3 regions of the Methylomusa anaerophila genome follow, and region 1 is predicted to be linked to each of the others. Evidence: riboswitches for the same ligand, from Rfam matches in the RefSeq annotation. Region 1 holds a riboswitch; each other region holds the start of a gene.

Evidence for each region. Region 1 has a riboswitch for fluoride ahead of crcB (fluoride efflux transporter CrcB). Riboswitches for the same ligand answer to the same signal wherever they lie in the genome.
Region 2: it holds a riboswitch for fluoride, as region 1 does, so the genes downstream of both, glnA (type I glutamate--ammonia ligase) here and crcB (fluoride efflux transporter CrcB) in region 1, are expected to answer to the same signal.
Region 3: it holds a riboswitch for fluoride, as region 1 does, so the genes downstream of both, eno (phosphopyruvate hydratase) here and crcB (fluoride efflux transporter CrcB) in region 1, are expected to answer to the same signal.

What each region holds. Positions count from the first base shown of each region.
Region 1 covers NZ_AP018449.1:3,063,354-3,065,619, forward strand. The annotation lists gene MAMMFC1_RS13770 (acetate uptake transporter) at 1-542, shown strand, start outside; fluoride riboswitch at 801-862, shown strand; gene crcB (fluoride efflux transporter CrcB) at 969-1,409, shown strand; gene crcB (fluoride efflux transporter CrcB) at 1,412-1,783, shown strand; gene MAMMFC1_RS13785 (DUF190 domain-containing protein) at 1,804-2,133, shown strand; gene MAMMFC1_RS13790 (FMN-binding glutamate synthase family protein) at 2,264-2,266, shown strand, end outside.
Region 2 covers NZ_AP018449.1:2,018,612-2,020,877, forward strand. The annotation lists gene glnA (type I glutamate--ammonia ligase) at 1-1,252, opposite strand, end outside; fluoride riboswitch at 1,419-1,481, opposite strand; fluoride riboswitch at 1,655-1,718, shown strand; gene MAMMFC1_RS08975 (MutS-related protein) at 1,785-2,266, shown strand, end outside.
Region 3 covers NZ_AP018449.1:569,049-571,314, forward strand. The annotation lists gene eno (phosphopyruvate hydratase) at 2-1,282, opposite strand; fluoride riboswitch at 1,377-1,438, opposite strand; tRNA gene MAMMFC1_RS02530 (tRNA-Arg) at 1,684-1,760, opposite strand; gene MAMMFC1_RS02535 (hexokinase family protein) at 1,890-2,266, opposite strand, start outside.

The sequences.
Region 1 (2,266 bases):
TTGTTTTGGCATTCGTAGTTGCAGGCATTGGAGGAACAGTCCCCCTGGGAGTTATTGTTCCTCTGACCTTAGCCGTGGCGCTTGTCCACTTCTCTGCCGGTACGTTTGGCTACATCAAAGGGGAATTGTTTTCTGCCTTGGCCTTCAATCTTTACGGATTGTTTTGGTTTTCTTTCGGAATTTTGCAATTGGGCGTGGCATTGAAGTGGTGGGCGCCTGACCCGATTATTCTCCAGTGGTTCTATCTGGCCTGGACGATTTTTACCGCTTATGTTTTTATAGCCACTCTCGTCACCAACACAGCTTTAATACTGGCAATTGGTACATTGTTGATTGTCTTTGCCCTTTTATTCTTGTCTGCACTTTTGTCTTCCCAGTCGCTGGCGGTATACGCCGGCTATCTCGGAATTTACACCGCACTTAATGCTTTATATATCTCTGCAGCTGGACTGCTAAATACAATGTACGGGCGCACAGTGCTACCGGTGGGAACTCCCTGGAAAAGTCCCACACTCCCCACGGCCCAGACACGGTCGTTATAATACCGGTAATCCCGGATTGCCCAGTATTTAATTAGTCAATAGTTTTGCCTTTTTACCTCTTTATTGTGACCCTGGCTACATTTCTCCTTACCTCATACTTCTTTTTTTTTACCCATTTTCGTTTTTACCTGTATAGATCGCAGCAAAGAATTAACAGCGAATTGACAGCCGTTATTAAGAACTATCTATTCCAGATAGCACATATTCCAGATAGCGCTTGACGCTCGGTTTATTTACCTATATAATAATAAAGTAAATAAAAAGTAGGGCGATGGAGTTCGCCATAACCCCGCTTTGGCGGTGATGACTCCTACCATTTGTATGGTAGGAGTCCATTTTTTAGGTTTATTGTTTAATCCCATATTTGTGTGGGCGGACATAAAACACTGGGCGAATTCGCCTTGGAGCAGGAAGGGTGAAAGTGGAATGAGATTTTTAGCGGTTGCCACTGGCGGTTGTTTGGGAGCTTTAAGCCGCTACGGTATGGGACAGTGGTTTGCTCCCTTTGTCCGCGACACAGGCTTTCCCTGGGGAACGCTGGTAATAAATTTACTTGGGTGTTTTGTATTGGCGCTGTTTTTGACGGTGACAGTTGAACTGCTTGTTGTCAATCCGTATCTGCGGTTAGGTTTCTCCACCGGTTTTCTGGGTGCGTTTACTACCTTTTCTACTTTTACCATGGAAAGCATTCTTTTATGGCAAAACGGTCATATCTGGTATACAGCGATGTATATTTTTGCTAGCGTATTTTTGGGGATAGCAATGTCCTCCCTCGGGTTTATCGTTACCCGGGGCTTTGCAAAAATCAGGGCTAAGCAGGAATTAAGTGAGGCGGATGAGCTGGTTCTAGAAAAGCGGAGGGGATAATGATGGAGTTGTTGTTAATCGGAATAGGCGGTGTTTGCGGGGCAATAGCAAGATACACCATTGGCTTGGTTGTTGCCAAGCACTCCTCGCTGTCATTTCCGATAGGAACTTATATGATAAACCTAACGGGAGCCTTTCTGCTGGGAATGTCCACAGCCCATACCGCAGCGTTGCCTTTAGCGCAGACTGTTTTGGAACGCTATGGGTTACAAATCGGCTTCATAGGCGCTTATACAACTTTTTCCACATTTGGCTACGAAGCTATCCGTTTACTTGAAGACGGTGAATGGCGTTACTTTTTTAGCTACGTTGCCGGCAGTACCATATTAGGGTTGCTGGCCTGCGGTGCAGGCTACTCTATATTTGGCGGTTAGCATAAAGGAGGGGGCAGGGTATGATTTTACAGCCTGGTAAATACAAATTGTTAAAAATTTATGTCGGCGAAATGCAAAGTTTTGCCGGCAAGAGTCTGTATCATGCGTTGGTTTTAAAATTAAGGGAAGCAGGTATTGCCGGAGCAACTGTCAGTAGGGGCGTCGAGGCGTATGGCGCTGCCAGTATAATCAAAAAGGTGGGTATTCTGGACTTATCCGCCGATTTGCCGATGATTATTGAAGCAGTGGATACGGAAGAGAAGATCCAGGCAGTGCTGCCGGCTATCTCCGCTATGGTCAAGCAGGGTTTAATTTTTCTGGCTGACGCTGAGGTAATTAAACACGGGTAGAAATTCTATAAAATACGAACACTGCTGTTTACATACGATGGTAAATGGATAAACAGCAGTGTTTTTTATTGTACTCATAATATTCGCAAAAGGTAGCAGAATAAAGAATAAATAGCGGAGGTGCTTTAAGATG
Region 2 (2,266 bases), 1.0 Mb from region 1:
GAACGCTCTTTACCTTGGTCTTTTCCTCGCCCGTCAGTTCGTAAATATTGACTTGAAGCGGGCCAAACCCTTCTTTAACCGGGTCGATCTTGTTCTTGATACCGTCGATACCGGCCATTAGCATAGCGGCTAGAGCAAGGTATGGATTCGCAGACGAATCAGGTGGGCGGAATTCGATCCGTTTGGTTTTTGGGTTAGTTGAGTACATCGGTATACGGATTGCAGCACTACGGTTACGGGCGCTGAAAGCGATATTAACCGGAGCCTCATAGCCGGGAACCAGACGCTTGTAGGAGTTGACGCTGGGAGCGGTAAAGGCCAGGAGCGCCGGAGCGTGTTTTAAAAGACCGCCGATATAGTAGAGAGCGGTCTGGCTCAAGAGGGCATAACCATTTTCATCGAAGAAGGTTGGTTGGCCACCTTTCCAAAGACTTTGGTGGACGTGCATGCCGGAGCCGTTGTCGCCAAAAAGCGGCTTGGGCATAAAGGTTGCGACTTTGTTGTTACGACGGGCGACGTTTTTGACCACATACTTAAATAGCATTACTTTATCAGCCATAGCGGTCAAGGTATCGAAACGCATACCTATTTCTCCCTGTCCTCCGGTAGCCACTTCATGGTGATGGGTTTCGACCGGAATGCCCAGCTCTTCCAGAACGAGCACTATTTCGCTGCGAATATCGTGAGTGGCGTCCATTGGCGGAACTGGCAGATAGCCTTCCTTGTTGCGAATCTTGTAGCCAAGATTGGGGCTTTCGTCGCGTCCGGTGTTCCATATAGCTTCTACCGAATCTACTTTGTAAAATGAGCCGTTTTGGGTCAAGTCATAGCGCACGTCGTCGAACAGGAAGAATTCGCATTCAGGCCCCCAGTAGCTGGTATCGGCAAAATCGAGCGTTTGCAGATAAGCTTCGGCTTTCTGGGCGACATAGCGAGGGTTACGACTATAGGAAGTTTTATCAGGACTAACGACATTGCAGATCAGACTGAGAGTAGGAACAGCCATGAATGGGTCGATGAAAACGGAATTGGGATCGGGAATGAGCAGCATGTCGCTTTCTTCGATACCTTGAAATCCTCGAAGGCTGGAACCGTCGAACCCGCTACCCTCCTCGAATACCTTTTCGTCAAATTCACCAATGGGAACGGTTTTGTGCTGCCAGATACCCGGCAGGTCGATAAATTTGTAGTCCACTAATTTGGCACCTTTGGTTTTGGCCAGAGCGACTACGTCTTTGGGGGACATACTCATTGTTTTCTCCTCCTCTTAGAAATTTGGGGTAAAATAAAAAACGCCAAAACATATAGGCTGAAAGCCTACATTGTCTGGCGTCAGTGCCGACTAAAATTTTTTATATTAAACTATCACTTCATTTTTGCGTGTAGATCAAGCAAATAAAAAAACTCCTACTAGTCCAAAGCTAGTAGGAGTCATTATCGGAATATCCGAGATTACGGTGAACTCCATCACCTTATTGCAATTAAATCAATCTTATTATAACAAATAGAAAAAATGCTGTCAATTACAACTTACAACTTAGAATAAGTCAGACAGCTTGCAGGTAAGGTCTTATCGTCAATTAGGGGGATACAGGCTGATCTTCCATATACGTTTGACGAAAGGGCAATATGGATGGTACAATGAATTCAAAGAATAGCATGAGGCGATGGGGTTCGCCGTAAACAACGTCTTGGACGCTAATGACTCCTGCAGGTATTATTTGCCTGCAGGTTTTTTTTTGCATTTTGGGGAGAAAAAGTTTGCATTCAGGAGGAGAATTTTTATGTCAAGAGATATTGTTGATACTTTTCCCTTGCCCTATCACAGTATACTATTTGAAAAGCCAGACGAAAACTTAATGATTGCACCGGAAGCGCCTGCTTTTTCCATCGATTTGAATCTTGATCAGATCATTGACGCCATAACGGCTCAAAAGCAGGAATATAATTTAAAATCTTTTTTCTATACTTCCCTGCATGCTGTAGATATGATTGAGTATCGCTATGAAATCATGCGGGAACTGGAAAAGAAAATTCTATTTGAGTATATAAAATCATTTGCCCAAAAAATGCAGGCAATGCGTGGCCAATTGGCCCAAGCAGAAAAGCTTTACTACCAATATCAGAAGGAGAGCTGGTTCTTGGACGCGGTAGAAATTTATTGTGAAACCATTAATAGCCTAGTAGATGGGTTAGCCCTTGTAGAATTAGAGGCCCGCGGTTTTCTTGCTTTCCGTGAATATCTATCGAATTATGCCCGGTCGGA
Region 3 (2,266 bases), 2.3 Mb from region 1:
GTTATTTTGCGGCAAAGGAATTTTGAAAGACGGCTTTATCGCCTAGTTCAGCCTCAATCTCCAGCAGGCGGTTGTATTTGGCAATCCGCTCGCTGCGGCAAGCCGAACCGGTCTTGATCTGACCGCCGCCCATGGCCACGGCAAAGTCGGCCAGGAAGGTATCCTCCGTCTCGCCGGAACGGTGGGAAATCACATAATTCCAGCCGGCCTGGCGACACAGCTTGATGGCCTCGATAGTCTCGGTCACCGTGCCGATCTGGTTGAGCTTAATAAGAACCGCATTAGTGGTCTTTTCCTCAATGCCGCGGGCAATAAATTTGGTATTGGTGACGAAAATATCGTCGCCCACAATCTGGAGATAATAGCCTAATGCGGCCGTATGTTCGCGAAATCCCTCCCAGTCGTTTTCCGCCAGGCCGTCTTCTAGGGAAACCAGGTAGTATTTGGGGGCCCAGGTTTTGTAGAGCGCCGTCATTTCGCTGCTGCTCTTTACACCTTGCCCCGACTTGGTCAAATGGTACTTTCCATTCTCATAAAACGAACTGGCGGCCGGGTCGAGAGCCAGGGCAATATCCACGCCCGGCACATAGCCCGCCGCCTGGATGGCTCCAATAATCAGCTCGCAGGCCTCCTCGTTGCTCTTTAAGTTAGGCGCAAAACCGCCTTCGTCGCCAACGCTGGTGGCATAGCCCTGCTTACCCAGGATTTTTTTTAAGGCATGGAAGGTTTCCACACCATACTGCAGTGCTTTGGCAAAAGTCGGCGCACCAATCGGCATAACCATAAACTCCTGAAAGTCCACACTATTGTCGGCATGCTTGCCGCCGTTTAAAATGTTCATCATCGGCACCGGCAGGCGCACTGCCGCCGCGCCGCCCAGGTACGCATACAGTGGCAGTCCCTGGTCGCTAGCCGCCGCCCGGGCCACCGCCATGGAAACGCCAAGAATGGCATTGGCCCCTAGATTAGCTTTGGTTGGTGTGCCGTCCAGGTCGATCAGCAACCGGTCAATCCCCTCCTGATCACCAGCATTTCGCCCGATGAGTTTAGGCGCAATGCGCTCTTTCACATTGGCCACCGCCTGCAAAACACCCTTGCCGCCGTAGCGGGCCTGGTCGCCGTCCCTAAGTTCCAGCGCCTCATTTTCGCCGGTGGACGCTCCTGACGGCACCGAAGCCGACGCCCGGACGCCGCTGGCCAGTTCCACGTTTACCCGAATGGTCGGGTTACCGCGCGAATCCAAAATTTCTAACGCATTTACATTGACGATCTCGCTGCTCATGATGAATTCCTCCTTTGCTTTCTTCCATCTAGTTTATGCACAAAGCTTATTGCCAACCAGCAACCGTGCCATTAAAAAACAGACTCCTACCACGTACGTGGTAGGAGTCATTACCGTTTGCACGGGGTTCAGGCGAACTCCATCGCCGCTATTTCGATATAGTTTTATTATACCAGCCTGCCGGATTCAACGTCAATAGAAACCTGCTGTGCAAAATACCGCCCAGGCCGGTCTGACACTAGTCTTTTACCCAGTAAGGGCTGACACTTCATATGAAAAACCGTGGCTTGCTCCCACTAAATTAAAGTTTCAGAAAATGCAGTTTCTGCCGCGTTGTTGTAAAACTGCTGTGAAACAAAAAAGAGCTTTACGAAAACCTCGTAAAACCCTTGAAATATCTATGGTGACCCCGGCGTGATTCGAACACGCGGCCTTTTGATTCGTAGTCAAACGCTCTATCCAGCTGAGCTACGGAGTCGCTTGTGAATTAACTACTTGCATATTATATTACTTACAACATGGATTGTCAACATATTGTCCATAAAAAATAATTACAGTTCTTGCCAAGGGAAATGGCAAGAATGGCTCCGGACTATAACCAGAAGCGTTATATCTCAACCGAATCACAAGCAGTAGCAGCGGCTATCGCCGCCCCAACTCCCGAACCATCTTTGGTAAGCCGAATTATTACTCTGTTTTCCGGCAAAACTTCGTCCAAAGCCCCACGCAGGTAGTCAGCATACCCAGGCATTTTTTCATACAAGGAACCATCAATAGCGACTGTATGCGCTTTATCCAAATCCGGGTCAAGATATCCGATTACTCCGGCCAAAATAGAAGCAACCAGTCTGGCCGACCGGATAACTATTAGTTTAGTCACATCCTGAATAAACTTCAAATCGGCAATATTAAGTTCCCCAAGCCCGAGTTGTTCTTCAGCCACTTTCGCAATATGTCTAAGTTCGTCGGTAAAATCTGCAACAA